2 regions of the Peribacillus sp. NPDC096447 genome follow, and region 2 is predicted to be linked to the other one. Evidence: riboswitches for the same ligand, from Rfam matches in the RefSeq annotation. Region 2 holds a riboswitch; the other holds the start of a gene.

Region 1 (9,130 bases), 440 kb from region 2:
AAGCCGCTTTTTCCTGATCGGTTCGAGGCACGGCAAAATAAGCATCCAATCCCAGATTCCTGAACCCCATTAATATTCCTTCAGAAATGACACGATATGCTTCAGTAACGGTAGTCGGCATTCCCGGATAGGATTCTGGAACGATTACGCTATAAGTCAATTCATGCTCGTGCAGTACCGCTCGTCCTCCTGTTGGCCTGCGAACAAAACCAAGGCCCTGCCTTTTGACCTCTTCCATATCAATTTCCGCTTCTGCCTTTTGAAAATAACCGATTGACAATGTAGCTGGATCCCAGCCGTAAAAGCGTATGATTGGCGGAATTTCCCCTTTGCTTTGCCAGTTTAACAGCGCTTCGTCCAGCGCCATATTAAAAGCCGGTGAACAATACCCCGAATCTATAAAACCCCATTTATCTTTAGTCATCCTTACCCCTCGTTTCGATATACTGTTTTTCAATACCCCACAAAAAACTCACATGTAGTAGTTTAACAGACTTTAACACTCTAAAAAAGAAAGTGCTATCAAGTCGATGAAGAATTTGATGAAAATTCTTTTTGATTATTGGGTAAAGCAATTATATAATAAAGATTGTCTGTATTCGTTAAGGTAGAAGGGAGTTTTTATGTTTGGAAATATTATATACACTGCTCATCATCTTGGGAGTGGTTATTGCGTATTCACTTTTTAATTGGTACCGCCAGCGTAAAATCGTTAAAACACTAACACAGGACGAATTTATCGCTAACTACAGAAAAGTGCAGCTAATCGATGTGCGGGAACCGAATGATTTCGAGAATGGTCATATCTTAGGCGCAAGAAACATCCCTATGACTCAAATGAAAACACGCTTGGTCGAAATTAGGCCGGACAAGCCTGTATATTTGTACGCTCAAAGCGAAATCATCAGCGGCAGAGCTGCAGCCATGCTATACAAAAAGGGCTACAGGGAACTTTTTCACCTAAAGGGCGGTTTCAAAATGTGGACCGGGAAAATCAAAGCAAAGAAATAAGACCCCATCTCCGCATGGGCTCTTTTTAATTCAATAGCTCAAGGAAAAGAAAGTTAACTGTTGGACTTTAATGAAATCTTACATAAACATGAAAAATCCCCGCCGGCAGGCAGGGATTTTTTTCGTATAAGCTATCAATCTAGGCTTGATAACGCAGAACAGGTTTTCTTGCAGCAAGAGTTTCATCAAGCCGCTTTATAACGGTTGTATGCGGAGCTTCCTGGACGATTTCAGGGGTTTCTTCCGCTTCCTTCGCAATCTGGATCATCGCATCAATGAACGCATCCAGCGTTTCTTTTGACTCGGTTTCAGTCGGTTCTATCATCATTCCTTCTTCCACGTTCAACGGGAAGTAAATGGTTGGAGGATGATACCCGAAATCCAGCAATCTTTTGGCTATATCGAGAGTCCTTACCCCCAATTTCTTTTGCCGGCGTCCGCTTAATACGAATTCGTGCTTACAATGACGATTATATGGCAAGTCAAAATAAGGTTCCAACCTACGCATCATATAATTGGCATTGATGACAGCATTCTCGGTGACGGCTTTAAGGCCATCAGGACCCATTGAACGAATGTACGTATATGCCCTCACGTTTATCCCGAAATTACCATAATAAGGTTTTACCCTGCCAATCGATTGCGGACGATCATAATCAAGAACGAATTGCTCCCCTTGTTTGACCACAAGCGGTTTAGGCAAGTAAGGAATCAAGTCAGCCTTCACTCCTACCGGGCCGGAACCCGGACCGCCGCCGCCATGCGGACCTGTGAATGTTTTATGGAGATTTAAGTGAACCACATCAAAGCCCATGTCACCCGGGCGTGCTTTTGATAGGACTGCATTCAGATTGGCTCCGTCATAATAAAGCTTCCCACCTGCATCATGGACAAGTTGTGCCATTTCCAAAATGTTTTCTTCAAACAATCCCAATGTATTGGGGTTCGTCAGCATCAAGGCCGCCGTATCAGGTCCGACAACACGCTTTAAATCTTCAAGGTCGACTAATCCATTTTCATCGGATTTCACTGTAATCGTTTCAAGTCCGGCAACAGTGGCAGAGGCAGGATTCGTACCGTGTGCAGAATCAGGTACAATTACTTTCGTGCGTTCTGTATCGCCATTCGCTTCGTGAAAAGCGCGAATCATCATTAACCCTGTCCACTCACCATGTGCACCTGCTGCAGGCTGTAATGTCACTTGGTCCATCCCGGTGATTTCCGTTAAGTGTTCCTGCAAATCAAATAAGAGTCCCAATGCTCCCTGAACGGTAGCCGGATCTTGATATGGATGGATATGGGCAAAGCCGTTGAAGCGTGCCACATTTTCATTTATTTTCGGATTATATTTCATCGTGCATGAACCCAGCGGATAAAAACCCGAATCCACCCCATGATTCCGTTTGGAGAGTGCTGTATAGTGACGCATGATATCCAGTTCGGACACCTCAGGCAGCTCTGCCTCTTCTTCACGGATGTAGTCGGCAGGAAGAATTTCTTCGAGCGGAATAGTTGCAACATCCATTTCTGGCAGACTGTACCCGATTCGACCGGAAGTACTGATTTCAAAAATGAGTGATTGATCTTGATTATTCATGTTGATCCCCCAATTCCTGCGCAAGTGCATCAATTTCTTCTTTTGTTCTAAGTTCAGTTACCGCAACCAGCATATGGTCTTTCAGCTCAGGATAAACCGTCCCTAAATCAAAGCCGCCGATCATCCCTTTTTCAAAAAGGTTTTTATTGATTTCTGAAAACGAAGCAGGCAGTTTAATGACAAATTCATTGAACGAAGGACCGTCGAATATCACTTCCACCCCTTTTGCCATAATTGCTTTTTTCGCATAATGAGCTTTTTGAATATTTTGCACGGCCATTTCTTTGACACCCTTTTTCCCAAGCGCGGTCATTGCAACAGAAGCTGCCAACGCATTCAAAGCTTGATTGGAACAAATGTTGGATGTGGCTTTGTCACGGCGAATGTGCTGTTCACGAGCTTGTAGCGTCAGTACGAATCCCCTTTTACCATTTTCATCCACTGTTTGACCGACGAGTCGGCCCGGAACTTTCCGAACAAGTTTATTAGTAACGGCAAAATATCCACAATGAGGTCCGCCGAATGCCGCTGGAATGCCGAATGGCTGAGCATCACCCGTTACGATATCTGCACCGAGTGCACCAGGGGATGTCAAAGCTCCCAATGCAAGCGGGTTACTGGAAACGATAAACATGGACTTGACTCCATGAATGATTTCCTCCATTTCTTTCAATGGCTCGATGCGGCCAAAAAAGTTCGGATATTGCACGATCACTCCTGCAATGTCATCATTCGCCAATTCCCTTAAAGCAGCTAAGTCCGTCACACCGTCTTTATAAGGAATTTCGACCACTTCCACGCGTTGCCCTTTCGCATATGTCTTAACGACTTCTCTTGATTCAGGATGAACGGTTCCTGAAATGAGAATCTTCTTGCGTCGTGTCTGGCCTGAAGCAAGCATGGCTGCTTCAGCTAGCGCTGTCCCGCCGTCATACATGGAGGAGTTAGCCACATCCATGCCCGTCAATTCACATATCATCGTTTGATATTCAAAGATGGCCTGAAGCTCGCCCTGTGAAATTTCAGGCTGATAGGGTGTATAAGCCGTGTAAAATTCAGAACGGGATAGAACATGATCGACGATGACCGGTGCATAATGGTCATAGACACCCGCACCAAGGAAGGAAGCATAGTTTTTAAGATCCGCATTCTTGGCAGCAAGCCTTGATAATTCTTTCATTAATGCAGGTTCCGATTTAGCAGGCTTGATATCGTATTCTCCTTGAAAACGAACGCTTTCAGGGATATCATTGAAAAGTTCTTCAGCAGTGGATACCCCTATCGCTTTCAGCATTTCTTGTTTATCTTGCTCTGTCATGGGTAAATAACGATGTTTCATCTAATGACCATTCCCCTCTATTTACGTGGTTTTTTATAAAAAGGTGTTTGTATTATAACGGCTTTCAAACGTTTGGATCGGATTTCCACTTCGACTTCCGCATCCAGCACCGAAAATTCCTTATCGATAAGTACCAAACCCACGTTTTTCTTCAACGTTGGTGATTGGGTACCGGTCGTGACCTCGCCAATGACTTTATCACCGCTGTAGACCTTATACCCATGACGTGGAATGCCACGGTCAATCATTTCAATTCCCACAAGCTTGCGGGGAGCTCCTTTCTCCTTTTGCTCAGCAAGAACGGCTTTCCCGAAAAAATCAACTTCCTTATCGACTTTTACTGCAAAACCAATCCCGGCTTCTATCGGGGTGATGTCCGCTGAAAGCTCCTGCCCATACAACGGCAGTTTTGCTTCAAAACGCAAGGTATCACGAGCACCTAAACCAATCGGCTGAACCCCCTCTTCGTTTCCGGCATCCATAATCGCCTTCCAAAGGGCGGGACCATTTTCACTGTCACTATATATCTCAAAGCCATCCTCACCAGTGTATCCAGTACGGGATACCATCGTAGAGATGCCGTTAATCATGACATTTTCCTTGAACTTGAAAAATCCAATTTCACTTAAAGCAGTATTTCCCGATAGTTTTTGTAAAATCTTCTCTGCAGATGGTCCTTGAAGCGCCAGCTGTGTATAGTCACTAGATACATTCTTGATTTGGACATCTTCCGGTAAATGAGCTTGCAGCCAATTGAAATCTTTTTCTGTGTTCGCAGCATTGACCACGAGCAGATAGTCATCCTCAGCCCTTTTATACACGATGAGATCATCAACCGTGCCTCCGTTTTCATAACACATAGCGGTATATTGGGCACCGCCCTGTTTCAGCTTTGATATATCATTAGTCAGCATCTTCTGTAAAAAGTTAAGGCTCCCGGGACCCTTAACATCGACTTCACCCATATGGGAAACATCGAATAACCCCGCTTTTGTACGTACGGCTTCATGTTCATCCTTTATACCCGAAAATTGGACAGGAAGTTCCCAGCCGCCAAAATCAATCGTTTTACCTCCGTATTCACGATAAACCTCAAATAGTGGTGTTCTTTTTAAATTGGTCAAAAAATGACCCCCTTCAGATTTTTTTAAATTAATTGGCTTCATTATCAAAAGCTTCTTGTCATTACGCATCAGATATATCCTGATTCATGATGTGAAAAAAGCACAAAAAAGGACAGAGAAAGCCCGTTTGAGCTTTTTCTCTGTCCTGAAACCTGAAAGTTTACCTATGTAATAGGTTTTCCCCTTTGGTGGCCGTCCAAAACGGGCGGCGCTCTCCAGAGTTGCGTCCAATAAGAGTTCTTTTGCCTGAGAGATTCACTGCTAAGTTTGCTCCTTCGGCGCTACATCCGTAGTCTCTCCCCTTATCTTCACCCGCATATAAATGGTCTACCTATGAAAGGAAGCGAATAAGCCACCAAGCATCGGTAAAACCCCTGAGCATTGTGGAATGCATTCTCTGCCAATTCTCCTGAAACTTCAGAAACCGTTTGATTGGTCTCCTTCAGTATTCTTGGATAAATTAGGAGCCTATAGCCCATACTAAGAAAACGCGAACTGCAAAATCGATGTACAAAGATTCTTTGTGGCGTTTGAAAATTGGAATTTTCTAAATATACTTATATCCTACCCTAAGAAACTTATCTCTGCAATATCTTTTGAAGAGAAATATTTTTCTTACTTCACATATGAAATGTTCGGGTTTTGACCTTATATTAAGGAAATTATGATTTAAGAGGGAGTTATTTCTATGAAAATCAATATATCCTTCAATTCTGAATGGAATGACGAGTTTCTGCAAAAGATGGAAAATGACGGTCCATGGGGAAATTGGGAGCTTTATAAGCTGGCGGTTCAAATGGAGGAAAATCTTATCATCCCTGATTTTGAAGGTTTACAGGCGCCCAAGCACCTCCCGCAGTTAACCCCGCTTCCGCATCAATTGGAAGCAGCGAAGCAAGTGGTGGAAAAGATGAATGGAAAGGCCATTTTAGCTGATGAGGTAGGGCTCGGAAAAACAATTGAAGCTGGATTGATCCTAAAAGAATATATGATTAGGGGCCTTGTAAAAAAAGTTTTGATCCTTGTTCCTGCTTCCCTTGTCACACAATGGGCTTTTGAATTGAATACCAAGTTTCATATACCGGCAGTCGTTCAGAGAAAAAGCTATGTTTGGGACTCCTGTGATGTGGTCATTTCATCCATTGATACAGCGAAACGCGCTCCACATCGAGATATCATTTTCAAGCAGGAATACGACTTCATCATTATTGATGAAGCTCATAAACTTAAAAATAATAAAACGAAGAACTATGAATTCGTCCAAAATCTGAAAAAGAAATTTTGTTTACTCCTGACAGCCACTCCGATTCAAAATAAAGTCGAGGAAATTTTCCACCTCGTTTCGTTATTGAAACCGGGCCACTTGGGAAATGCCTCACTTTTTTCGGAAAAGTATAAAGGGAAAGGCCGCAACATAATTGAAGATGAACACCTAAAGGAACTTGTTAACACTGTCATGATTCGAAACCGGCGGGCCGATACTGGCATTGAATGGACAAAACGGCATGTGGAGACCATCACCATTGAATTTTCTCCAACGGAACAAGCATTGTACGATGCTGTTTCCAAATTCAAACCTATTTCGGATGGTTCTAAAGGAAGCGCCTTTTCGGCTCTCACCCTCCAAAGGGAAGCATGCAGCAGCAGAGAGGCGGTCTTTTATACATTAAAGAATATGAAAAATAAATATGATCAGCCTTCCCCTGACTTTTTGGCAAAGCTTGATGATTTATTTTCTAAAGTGAATGAAACGGTTCAAAACTCCAAGGCTGAAAAAGCTTTGGAACTGATTAAGAAAATTGATGATAAAGTCATTATCTTTACCGAATACCGGGCGACTCAGCTATATCTACAATGGTACCTACAGCAAAATGGAATTTCTTCAGTTCCTTTCCGAGGCGGTTTTAAGCGCGGAAAGAAAGACTGGATGCGAGAATTATTCCAAAAGAATATACAGGTATTAATTGCAACAGAAGCTGGCGGGGAAGGGATAAACCTTCAGTTTTGCCATCACTTGATTAATTTTGACCTGCCATGGAACCCGATGAGGCTCGAACAGAGAATTGGACGGATACACCGCCTTGGTCAGGAAGAAGATGTGATGATTTATAACTTTGCCACGAAAAATACAGTAGAAGAACATATTCTGAAGTTACTATATGAAAAAATAAATTTATTCGAGAAAGTAATCGGTGAATTGGATGATATCCTAACCAAACTGGATATTAACAACATTGAAGAATATTTGATTGATGTGGTAGGCGAATCCAAAACAGAGGGCGAAATGAAAATCAAGATGGATAATTTTTCATCGTTAATCCAATTCGCTCAATCAATGAAGGAAGGTGAGGTTCATGCAGCAACGGGAAATACATGATTTTTTGATAACTTACTTTAAAGCCAATGATTGTGAAATACTGGATAATGCACCAACCCACCTTTCAGTCCAATTGACGATTGATATGGATAAAGAATTAATGAACAGACCCTTTTATTGGCATTATCTAGAAAAAACAGGTGGCGTTCCGAACCCAGCCCAGATGACTTTCATTACCGATCCAGAACAAGCTCCATCCGATTTAAAGGGAGAAATGATTCATTTTGGCTCCCCTCGACTTCACCAGATTATTCAATCTACCAAAAAGCTGGCAGGGTATACTAGACTTTTTGAGGATACCCCTCCATCAAAAGGGGGAAATAACCCTTTGTTTCCTTGGCTGACACTGAATGTGAAAATATCCTATCAATGCGACCGTAAAAAGGATACCTTCATGTCGATCGGTCTGAATTTAATCTCAGGTGAGATCATGGAAAGGTTTCACCATCGGGTTTTACCGATAAAGGTCACCCCAAAAATACCGGATTACTCCTTTACGCTTTCACCGCTCATCATGCCCAAGAGCGGATTGGCAAGACTGGATACATACATCAGGACCAGTTTCGAGGATGATGACCATACCTGGGCAGAGGAAGCAATGCTTCGCTGGCAGAATGACTTGAATTTATTGGAGCATTTTTACAAGGATATGGACGAAAAAAGTGAGAGCTATTTTACCGAAAAAGATGCCTTAAAAGCTCAATATGAACCCAACATCCGAATATCCATCATCAACGGAGGTTTATTTTACCTTTCAGATAGGGCATTGGGATAAGTAAAGAACAATAAAAAAACAGATGCCCTAAATTCAGGACATCTGTTTTATTTTTTGATATTTTTCCTTACGAACATCGACAAAGCAAAAGGGACAATGCCAAACCAATGGGACATACCATGATTTTTATCCTCTTTTCTGTGACGGCGCTTTTCTTTTCGTTCTTTTTTCGTCAGATTAAAATACTCGACAAGCTGCTGAGTCAGATATTTAATATAAGCGTTTGTAGACATATAAAATCATCACCCTATGCAAAGTATGCCCCGTTTACGCTTCTTTTATTCCTTCGCTTGTTCCCTGAACACGTGTACCTGTCGCTTTCCATTTTAAAAGAAGGTTGATTTATCGTATTACACAGCCTGCTTTTCCAACCATTCTTTCACTTTCCCCGCTTCTATATCGTATTGAATGATGACCCTTCCCTCGCGGTCATTTTTAGTCGTGGAAGAAAACTCGATATAGACGTAAGGACCTTCTTCTTTCATTAAGGAATACCGCACCACACCATTAGGGTATGAAATTTCCCCCTGGATGATTTTTGGGATTTCTTCGCCCCACTCTGCCGTCACATCCTTGATCGCTAAATGGACAAGATGGTCGGCCACAAGCGATTCTTCCACTTCTTTATAAAACTTTTTATCAATGATAAATTGATCGATCATCAGTATCGTGAACATGATGAAAACACTCGCTACAATCATGACCATCGGGAAAACGACTCCTTTTTGATTATTCATCGACTTTCGTGCCATTCCTAAAGAAAGGATGAAATCTTCGACTGAAAGTAGTCCCTGCTTTATCCGTTATATTTATAACAATGACACTGCCATCCTTCTCAACCCGGAATTTCGAAATGTTCTGTAAGATGACCTCATGCCCCATACCATTCACTCGTCTTCGGACCTTA
Region 2 (9,130 bases):
CGGGGCTAATTCAGGTCTATCTGCCAAAGGATTTTAAAGTAGTGGAAGAACATGATAATAATTTGATTTTACAAAAAGGTGATAAGATTTATATATTATTTGTCAATCCAAATGAAAAAGAAGACAGCTCCGTGTTATATTTGGCGATAAAGGAACAACATGATCAAAATGTAATGCTGCATTCTTTTCAGACTGATGATAAATTTGGCTTTATCTCGATTAAAGAGATACCGAAAGAAAAGTATGAGCTTGCAGTGGGGATCGGCGGGGTGAAGCTGACAACCGAAACGGATAAAGACCAATTAAAAACCGATGCAAAACAAATGATGGAAATCGTTTCATCCGTGCCCCAAAAATAAGCTGACCCGTGCCTTTCAACCGATCCGTATTAATGGTTGATTCGTGGAGAGTCTGGTATGATGGGAGTTATAAAAATTAAGGTTTTATTTAGAGCAGGAGGAATATTCAAATGGAAAAATTACAAACCGTTGAGCAATATGATGCATTGAAAAATGAAGGCAAACATATCTTTCTTTTTTCAGCAACATGGTGTGGGGATTGCCGTGTAATCGAACCGATAATGCCGGAGATTGAAAAGAAATTTCCTGACTTTACATTCATTTATGTGGACCGTGATGAATTCATCGATGTGTGTGCGGCTAATGATGTGTTTGGAATACCAAGTTTCATTGCGTATGATAATGGCAAGGAGCTAGGCAGATTTGTGAGCAAGGATCGCAAAACTCAAGAACAAATTGAGGAATTCATTCAATCATTATAATCAATTTCCCCTTCTCGCTGGGGATTTTTCAATGAAGAGGAGGGTCAGTCATGAAAATGGACAGCACGAAGCTGAAAAATATCTTGAAGGAACGTTTAAAAGATGAGAATCGCACATTCAAATTCAATAGCAAGCAAGATACGTTACGGGTGGAAAATGTGAAGACCGGGAAGGGGATTACCATCGAGTTGCCTCCTGTGCTTGCTAACTATGAAAACGTACAGGAAAAGGCCATCGATGAAATTACCTATTACGTGGAAGAGGCCCTGAATGTGATGGGGGAGGAACACAGCATGGAAGGCAAGGAGAAATTCATTTTCCCAGTCATCCGCTCGACCTCCTTTCCAATGGAATCGGAAGAAGGAAATCCATTTTTATTCGATGAGCATACGGCTGAAACCCGGGTTTTTTATGCCCTTGATTTAGGGAAAACCTACCGTCTTATAGATGAGAAGATGATTCAACGGGAAAATTGGCAGGGTGATAGGATCCGTGAAATTGCCCTTTTTAATGCCCGTTCCCTCTCCACTGAAATGAAGTCGGATATCGTTGCAGGTAATGCATTTTATTTTTTGAACACGAATGATGGATATGATGCCAGCAGGATTTTAAATGAATCATGGCTTCGGGAAATGAAGGACAAGATCGAGGGAACCATGGCTGTGGCCATTCCCCATCAGGATGTCATCATCATTGCCGATGTGAAGAATGATACGGGCTATGATATTCTTGCGCAAATGGCGATGAGCTTCTTTGCCAGCGGTCATGTTCCAATAACGGCTCTATCATTCCTTTACGAAGAAAATGAGTTGGAGCCCATCTTCATTATGGGTAAAAACAAAAAACGTGAACAATAATATATTGAAACACAAAAGGACCGTGTCAGCATCTGACAGCGGTCCTTTTAAAGTTTAATAGAGTTTATAACTCTGAGTTGATATTTATTTTTTAATCGGTGATAATATAATTGGAATATTTTGAAAATATATAATGATAGAACAAGCGGATGAACGTTGTGGGAGAGTGCAAGCATTGAGGCCGGGAAGGAGCAAGTTCCAAAAAGATCCCTTGGAGCAAATCTCTCAGGTAAATGGAACCGCAGCTGAACGCAACTCTGGAGAGCGCGCAGGAAGCAGTGTGCCACCAAAGGGGAAATCTCCATGACCAAAAATGGAGCTAAACTCTCAGGTAAAAAGGACAGAGAAGGGGAGCGGTAAGTTTACGCAATCCTTCCTTGCCCTTTTTTATTTGGCACTTTGTATAAGAAGGTATGCAGCGAACTGGAACTTACTAATATGCTCAACTTGAAATAAGGGGGAGAATGATCATGAACGTGAAAAGCAAATTAATGAACATGCTGGAAGCCCGTAAAGGGGAAATGGTTCAAATCCGCCGTCATTTACACGAGAATCCGGAACTATCCTTCAAAGAAGAGAAAACGGCACAATATATCATTGATTTTTATAAAGGAAAGGATGTGTCGATTCAAACGAATGTAGGAAATGGATTAGGGATCATCGTAACGATTGAAGGCGGAAAACCTGGGAAAACGATAGGTCTCCGTGCGGACTTCGATGCATTGCCGATTACAGAAGAAGCGGATGTTCCGTTCCGTTCAAAAAATGAAGGTGTCATGCATGCCTGCGGACACGATGGGCATACCGCTTATTTATTGGTTCTGGCAGACTGCATCAATGAGCTTAAAGATTCCCTATCCGGTACGATTAAAATAATCCATCAACATGCAGAAGAAACGCCCCCAGGTGGAGCAAAAAGCATTATGGAATCAGGGTGTTTGGATGAACTGGATGCCGTTTTTGGAATCCACTTATTTCCGTCGCATCCAGCAGGGGTTGTCGGGTATCACGGCGGCTATTCGATGGCTGGACGGACCTATTTCAAGCTGGCGATAAAGGGTGTAGGCGGACATGGTTCCTCCCCGCATATGGCTAATGATGCCATTGTGGCAGGGGCCCATTTCGTGACAGCCGTACAAACTGTAATCAGCCGCCGCTTGAATCCTTTTGATATGGGCGTGGTCACAATCGGCTCCTTCGATGGAAAAGGAAGCTTTAATGTCATAAAAGATCGTATAGAAATTGAAGGGGATGTCCGTTATATGACAGCAGAGACCCAACAGCTGATCGATAAGGAAATCCACCGCATCGTCAAAGGGATAGAAACGGAATTTGATGTTCAGTGCGAACTAACATATGTGCCTGATTATCCTCCGTTATATAATGACCCTGAACTGACTGGATTCGTGAAAAATAGTCTGGAAAGCATGAATGACAAAGATATTAAAAATGTCTTGGAATTTCCGGTTTTCTCAGGTTCAGAAGATTTTTCGTATTATGCCGAAAAGATTCCTGGCTGCTTCTTTTACATTGGCTGTAAACCGAAAGGGGTGGAGAAGGCATATTTCAATCACCATCCTAAATTCGACATTGATGAAGATGCCCTTTTGATTGCATCCAAATCAGTGGCCCAGGTTGTATGCAATTTTTATGAATGGGAATAGTCGCATTGGTATATTTGTTTGCAAAAAAATGCAGAAACCCACAAAACACCGTTCGGTATTAACGAACGGTGTTTTATGGGCTTCAGAATGCCGCCGGAGGTTTCGTGAAGGTTGCTTTAATGAATTGACCAGTCTGCTTCTTGCGCTGCATGAAAACTTAATCTCTTTGTAAACGCGATTTAACAGCGGTGTTTTATTTAAATAGTAGACTAGGGGCTAATGTTATTTCGCGATGGGTAGGTTTAAACTCATTCCAGAAGGGGTTTAATAGGGTAGGAGTTCTGCGAAATACGTTAAGTTAGTAAGAGTGCGATAAAAAAATAGATACTAATCCCAATTTAGCTTAAATTTTCTCGATATTTTTAAAATAACTGGTAGAATTAGTTACATAACTACAGATGTAGAAAGAGTGATAGTTTTGAAATGGCTAAATAAGATGAAAAAATGGTTCCAAGCAGAGGAAATTATCGAAATCGAAGAAATTATTATAGATGAACCGCTTGATGAAGAGACATTAAGGAAAATGGATTTTTCGAAGCTTTCGAAGTCAAAGGAAGAAGAAATAAAGGTTTACAATCAAAAAGTGGAAAAGATGTCGCAGACGCCAGACCCGGATACGAAAATCCTGTTTCAATATCCAAAAGGGCAGTTCAAGTTTCCGCTCATTCCAGACCGTGAACAGAACAAAAGAAAGCCTAGGGAAAGAAATAGGGAAGAACACGAACCAAAACAGGGGAAGAATGTGACCAAAGAAACGACGAGAAGGCCTGTAAGGGATCCTGAACCAAAACGGAGAAGCTTTGAACGGGAGGAAACCTCAAAAATAGTCCCTTCAAACACTCCATTCCGCCCGACGGAAATCCCTTCACCCATTTATGGGTTCCGTCGTCCGGAAAAAAAAATAGTCGTTTCTGAAGAAATTGTCGAATATGAATTAGAAAGCAAAATGCCCGTCCTGAAAAAGGAAGAACCCGATATCGGGATTCCAGTATCGATTCCTGAAATCCCAAAAGAAGTGTCACATGAGGAATTGACGACTGAACCATCCGTTCTTATACCGGAACAAGCGGAAGAAAAACGGGAAGATTCGGAGATACCCGCTTTCTTTCGCAGGAATTCCATTGAGACACTGCCAGAACAAGCAGTAATCGAGCCTAACATAATTGAGCCTGAGGTGGAAAAAGAGGCTATTGAACAGGACGAAGTCGATTTTGGACGCGAAGTTGCTGTATCCATCATGGAACAGACGGACGACACACTGTCTGAAGCGATATCGGTTCCTGGGGAGATTGCTGTACAATCCAATCAACCATCCGTTAGTCAAGGGACAATGCCTGAAGACCCATCTGAGGCAATACCTGAAGAGCAGCACAAACGTCCGAAAAAACATATCCCATTTAATGTGATGATGCTTAAGCAAGATCGGGAAAAAAATGGTTTCATGAATAAAATGATGCCGGAAAAAAAAAGCCTTAATTCGGAAAAGGCGGTAGTTTCACCTGGTAAGCGGCCAATGGATGATGCTGCCCAAACGGAGGCAGGACAAGCGAAACCATCCGCCATTCCTGAACGGAAACAGGAGGAAGGAAGAGTTATGCCGAAAGAGCAGACTCCGGCCATTTCACCTACCTTTTCGGACACTAAGGTTGGTTCCGGAACCGACGCTGTGCCTGAAAATACAGTCGAATCCAACATCGGTTCCAACCTTATGCCGCTCTTGGAACAGGAATCCCCCATTTCTGGAAACGGGTATCAAGAAGCAGTTTATACAGAGGCAGCGGCAGAAAGCAGTAAGGGCGAAATCCCGGCAGTTTTTGGCTCCGTGGAAGCGGATGAGAATGAAAATCCATACTATGTGTTTCCGAATATCGAATTGCTGACACCTCCCACTTATGCTGTGCATGATGATGTGTGGCTCGAGGAACAGACTTTATTACTTGATGAGACATTGAAAAATTTCAATGTCCGTGCAAAGGTCGTCAATGTCACTCAAGGACCGGCAGTAACTCGTTTCGAGGTGCATCCGGAACCGGGAGTGAAGGTGAATAAAGTGACGAACCTGATGGATGACATCAAATTAAGCCTTGCTGCTCAGGATATGCGGATGGAAGCGCCTATTCCGGGTAAACATACAATTGGCATCGAGATTCCGAATAGGAAAAGCAAACCGGTATTTTTGCGGGAGGTTTTGGAAAGTACTGAGTTTCAAGAGCATGAATCACCGCTTGCTGTGGCTTTAGGACTCGATATATCCGGTCAGCCGATCATCACGGATTTGAGAAAGATGCCGCATGGATTGATAGCCGGGCAAACGGGATCGGGGAAAAGTGTCTGTATCAACACCATGTTGGTAAGCTTGCTTTATAAAGCCACGCCGCAGGAGTTGAAATTGCTGTTGATCGATCCGAAAATGGTTGAGCTCGCCCCATATAACCGGATCCCGCATTTGGTCAGTCCAGTCATAACCGATGTAAAAGCCGCTACGGCTGCGTTGAAGTGGGCTGTAGAGGAGATGGAACGGCGTTATGAATTGTTTGTACATGCCGGTGTCCGTGATATCACCCGCTTTAATGACCAAGCGGAAAAAGCCGGTCAATATTCAAGCAAGCTGCCTTATATCCTGGTGATCATCGATGAGCTTGCGGATCTAATGATGATGTCCCCGGCTGATGTAGAGGAAGCGATTTGCCGGATTGCCCAAAAGGCCCGTGCCTGCGGCATTCATTTGATTGTAGCCACTCAAAGACCTTCAGTCGATGTCATAACTGGATTGATCAAGGCAAATATCCCGACAAGGATCGCTTTTTCGGTTTCTTCACAAGTCGACTCCCGTACGATCATCGATAGCGGCGGTGCAGAAAAATTATTGGGAAGAGGAGATATGTTATTCGCTGAAAACGGTTCTTCAAAAACGGTGCGCCTGCAAGGGACTTTTGTGAGTGATGAAGAAATCGACCAAGTCGTCAACCATGTTAAACTGGAGCAGCAGCCAAAATACCTGTTCGAGCAGGAAGACTTGCTGAACAGGGCCCAGGTCACGGAAGAAGCGGATGAACTGTTTTTCGAGGCCTGTGAATTTGTCGTAAGCCAGCAGGCTGCATCTGCATCTAGTGTGCAAAGGCGCTTCCGTGTCGGTTATAACCGTGCAGCGCGCCTAATAGAAATGATGGAGCAACATGGAGTAGTTTCCGAATCCAGGGGCTCAAGGCCCAGGGATGTATTGATTACGGAAGAAGAACTGGAATTTTTACATGTTAATTAAGAGAACCTAATAAAAGGAAATTGTATATAATGTGAAAGGGTGAAAACCCTTTTTTATCACCTTAATTAAGGGAAAAACCAATGATTTGATAAATTGGCATCTGCCTGACATGGATGAATGAATAAAAAAGTGATATAATAGTTTTTTGTTGATGAATGATTGAAAATATAAGCTTGAAAAACCTATGAAGAAATTGCGTTACTAACAAGTCTCGTAATGAAAAAACAAATAAAAGATGACGTCATATACTGTCATACAGGTAGACGATTGGTGGAGGTTCGCTTTATGACTGCTTACCATTTTGTGGGAATTAAAGGGTCGGGTATGAGTGCTCTTGCACAAATACTGCATGATATGAATATTGAAGTGCAGGGTTCCGATTACGAAAAAGAATTTTTTACACAATTGGCATTAGAAAAAGCCGGGATTAAAATCCTTCCTTTCAATGAGGAAAATATTCAACCTGGAATGACCATCATTGCAGGAAATGCTTTTCCGGATAGCCATCCGGAAATCGTTAAGGCAAAAGAACTTGATTTGCCGATCATCCGTTATCACCGTTTCCTAGGTGATTTCATGAAAAACTTCATCAGCGTGGCGGTTACGGGAGCGCATGGTAAAACATCGACGACCGGCTTACTTGCCCATGTGATGGGGGGCGCTAAACCGACATCCTTCTTGATTGGGGATGGAACGGGTAAAGGAATCGCGAATTCTGATTACTTCGTATTCGAAGCATGTGAATATCGCCGTCATTTCCTTTCCTACTATCCGGATTATGCAATCATGACGAATATCGATTTCGATCATCCTGATTATTACGCCAATGTCGAAGACGTGTTCGAGGCTTTCCAAACGATGGCCCTTCAAGTCAACAAAGGCATCATTGCGTGCGGGGATGATGAACATTTACCACATATTCAGGCGAAAGTACCGGTTATTTTTTACGGATTTGCAGAAGGAAATGATTTTCAAGCGAAAAATGTTTCCGTCACTCCGGATGGCACGACTTTTGATGTGCATGTAAGGAACAATTACTATGATACATTCACTATTCCTACCTTTGGGAAGCATAATGTGTTGAATGCACTCGGTGTCATTGCACTTTGTAAATATGAAAACTTGGATACGGAAGCTGTGAAAGCCCAATTGCGGACTTTTGGCGGAGTTAAACGCCGGTTCTCCGAAAAGGAAATCGGAAGTCAGATCATCATTGATGATTATGCACATCATCCGACGGAGATCTCTGCAACTGTTGACTCGGCGCGTCAGAAATATCCAGAGCGTGAAGTTGTTGCGGTATTCCAGCCGCATACCTTCTCGAGAACTCAGGCATTCCTTGATGAATTCGCCGACAGCTTGAATTTGGCCGACAAAGTATACTTATGTGAAATTTTTGGATCTGCTCGTGAACATCAAGGGAAGTTATCGATTGAAGACCTTCAAGATAAGATTCCCGGTGCCGAGCTGATTACGGAGAATACAACATCAATATTGCAAAATCATGAAAATAGTGTCGTGTTATTCATGGGTGCGGGGGACATTCAAAAGTTCCAAGCTGCCTATGAGCATTCACTGCAGGTAAAATAAAAAAACGACCGATCCGCTCTAACGGGTCGGTCGTTTTTTTATTGGTTTTTACGTTATTTTAAATTTTCTGGATTTAAATTTTCCAGTTCCGGTAAAACGAAGCGTCCGTCCTTACGTATCAAGACGTCATCAAAATGGATTTCCCCGCCGCCATATTCAGGTCGCTGAATATTTACCAGGTCCCAGTGAATGTCTGAATGGTTTCCGTTAAAGGCATCATCATAGCATTGTCCGGGAGTGAAATGAAAACTTCCATCAATTTTTTCATCAAAGAGGATATCTTGCATCGGGTGTAGAATATAAGGATTTACACCAATTGCAAATTCACCGACATATCGTGCGCCTTCATCAGTATCAAAAATTTTGTTGATGCGTTCCGTATCATTCGCAACCGCTTCAACGATTTTCCCATCCTTGAATGTTAACTTCACGTTTTCAAAAGTAAAACCCTGATAAGGGGACGGAGTATTATACGAAATCACTCCATTGATGGAATCTTTAACCGGAGCCGTATATACTTCACCGTCAGGAATGTTCAGCTCACCCGCACATTTGATGGCTTTAATGTCTTTGATGGAGAAGGTTAAGTCCGTACCGGGCCCAGTTAAGCGGACCTTATCCGTTTTATCCATCAATTCAACAAGGTTGTCCATTGCTGCGCTCATTTTGCCATAGTCGAGGTTGCAGACTTCGAAATAAAAGTCTTCGAATGCTTCTGTGCTCATTTTGGCTAATTGGGCCATGGAATTTGTCGGGTAGCGAAGTACGACCCATTTTGTTTTTGGCACGCGGATATTTCTATGTACTTTACCGACTGTCTGTCCATGAATCGCCATCTTCTCTGAAGGGACATCGGATTGTTCATTGATATTATCCCCGGCACGAAGCCCGATATAAGCATCCATCTGGTTCATTACGTTTGCTTCAAACTCACCCATCAGCTTGTACTGTTCTTCTTTGGCACCTATCAGCAAGG

The links. Region 2 has a riboswitch for glycine ahead of ACIQZD_RS04115 (amidohydrolase). Riboswitches for the same ligand answer to the same signal wherever they lie in the genome.
Region 1: it holds a riboswitch for glycine, as region 2 does, so the genes downstream of both, gcvT (glycine cleavage system aminomethyltransferase GcvT) here and ACIQZD_RS04115 (amidohydrolase) in region 2, are expected to answer to the same signal.

The regions. Positions count from the first base shown of each region.
Region 1 is NZ_JBIWEV010000001.1:390,676-399,805, forward strand. Features, by position in the region: gene ACIQZD_RS01945 (lipoate--protein ligase family protein) at 1-424, opposite strand, end outside; gene ACIQZD_RS01950 (rhodanese-like domain-containing protein) at 628-1,011, shown strand; gene gcvPB (aminomethyl-transferring glycine dehydrogenase subunit GcvPB) at 1,151-2,608, opposite strand; gene gcvPA (aminomethyl-transferring glycine dehydrogenase subunit GcvPA) at 2,601-3,947, opposite strand; gene gcvT (glycine cleavage system aminomethyltransferase GcvT) at 3,965-5,071, opposite strand; glycine riboswitch at 5,210-5,292, opposite strand; glycine riboswitch at 5,296-5,383, opposite strand; gene ACIQZD_RS01970 (DEAD/DEAH box helicase) at 5,760-7,448, shown strand; gene ACIQZD_RS01975 (YqhG family protein) at 7,426-8,223, shown strand; gene ACIQZD_RS01980 (YqzE family protein) at 8,271-8,456, opposite strand; gene comGG (competence type IV pilus minor pilin ComGG) at 8,574-8,960, opposite strand; gene comGF (competence type IV pilus minor pilin ComGF) at 8,953-9,130, opposite strand, start outside.
Region 2 is NZ_JBIWEV010000001.1:828,555-837,684, reverse strand. Features, by position in the region: gene ACIQZD_RS04130 (hypothetical protein) at 1-359, shown strand, start outside; gene ACIQZD_RS04125 (thioredoxin family protein) at 470-781, shown strand; gene ACIQZD_RS04120 (DUF1444 domain-containing protein) at 832-1,638, shown strand; glycine riboswitch at 1,788-1,890, shown strand; glycine riboswitch at 1,894-1,984, shown strand; gene ACIQZD_RS04115 (amidohydrolase) at 2,115-3,302, shown strand; gene ACIQZD_RS04110 (DNA translocase FtsK) at 3,721-6,564, shown strand; gene murC (UDP-N-acetylmuramate--L-alanine ligase) at 6,850-8,154, shown strand; gene ACIQZD_RS04100 (aminopeptidase) at 8,208-9,130, opposite strand, start outside.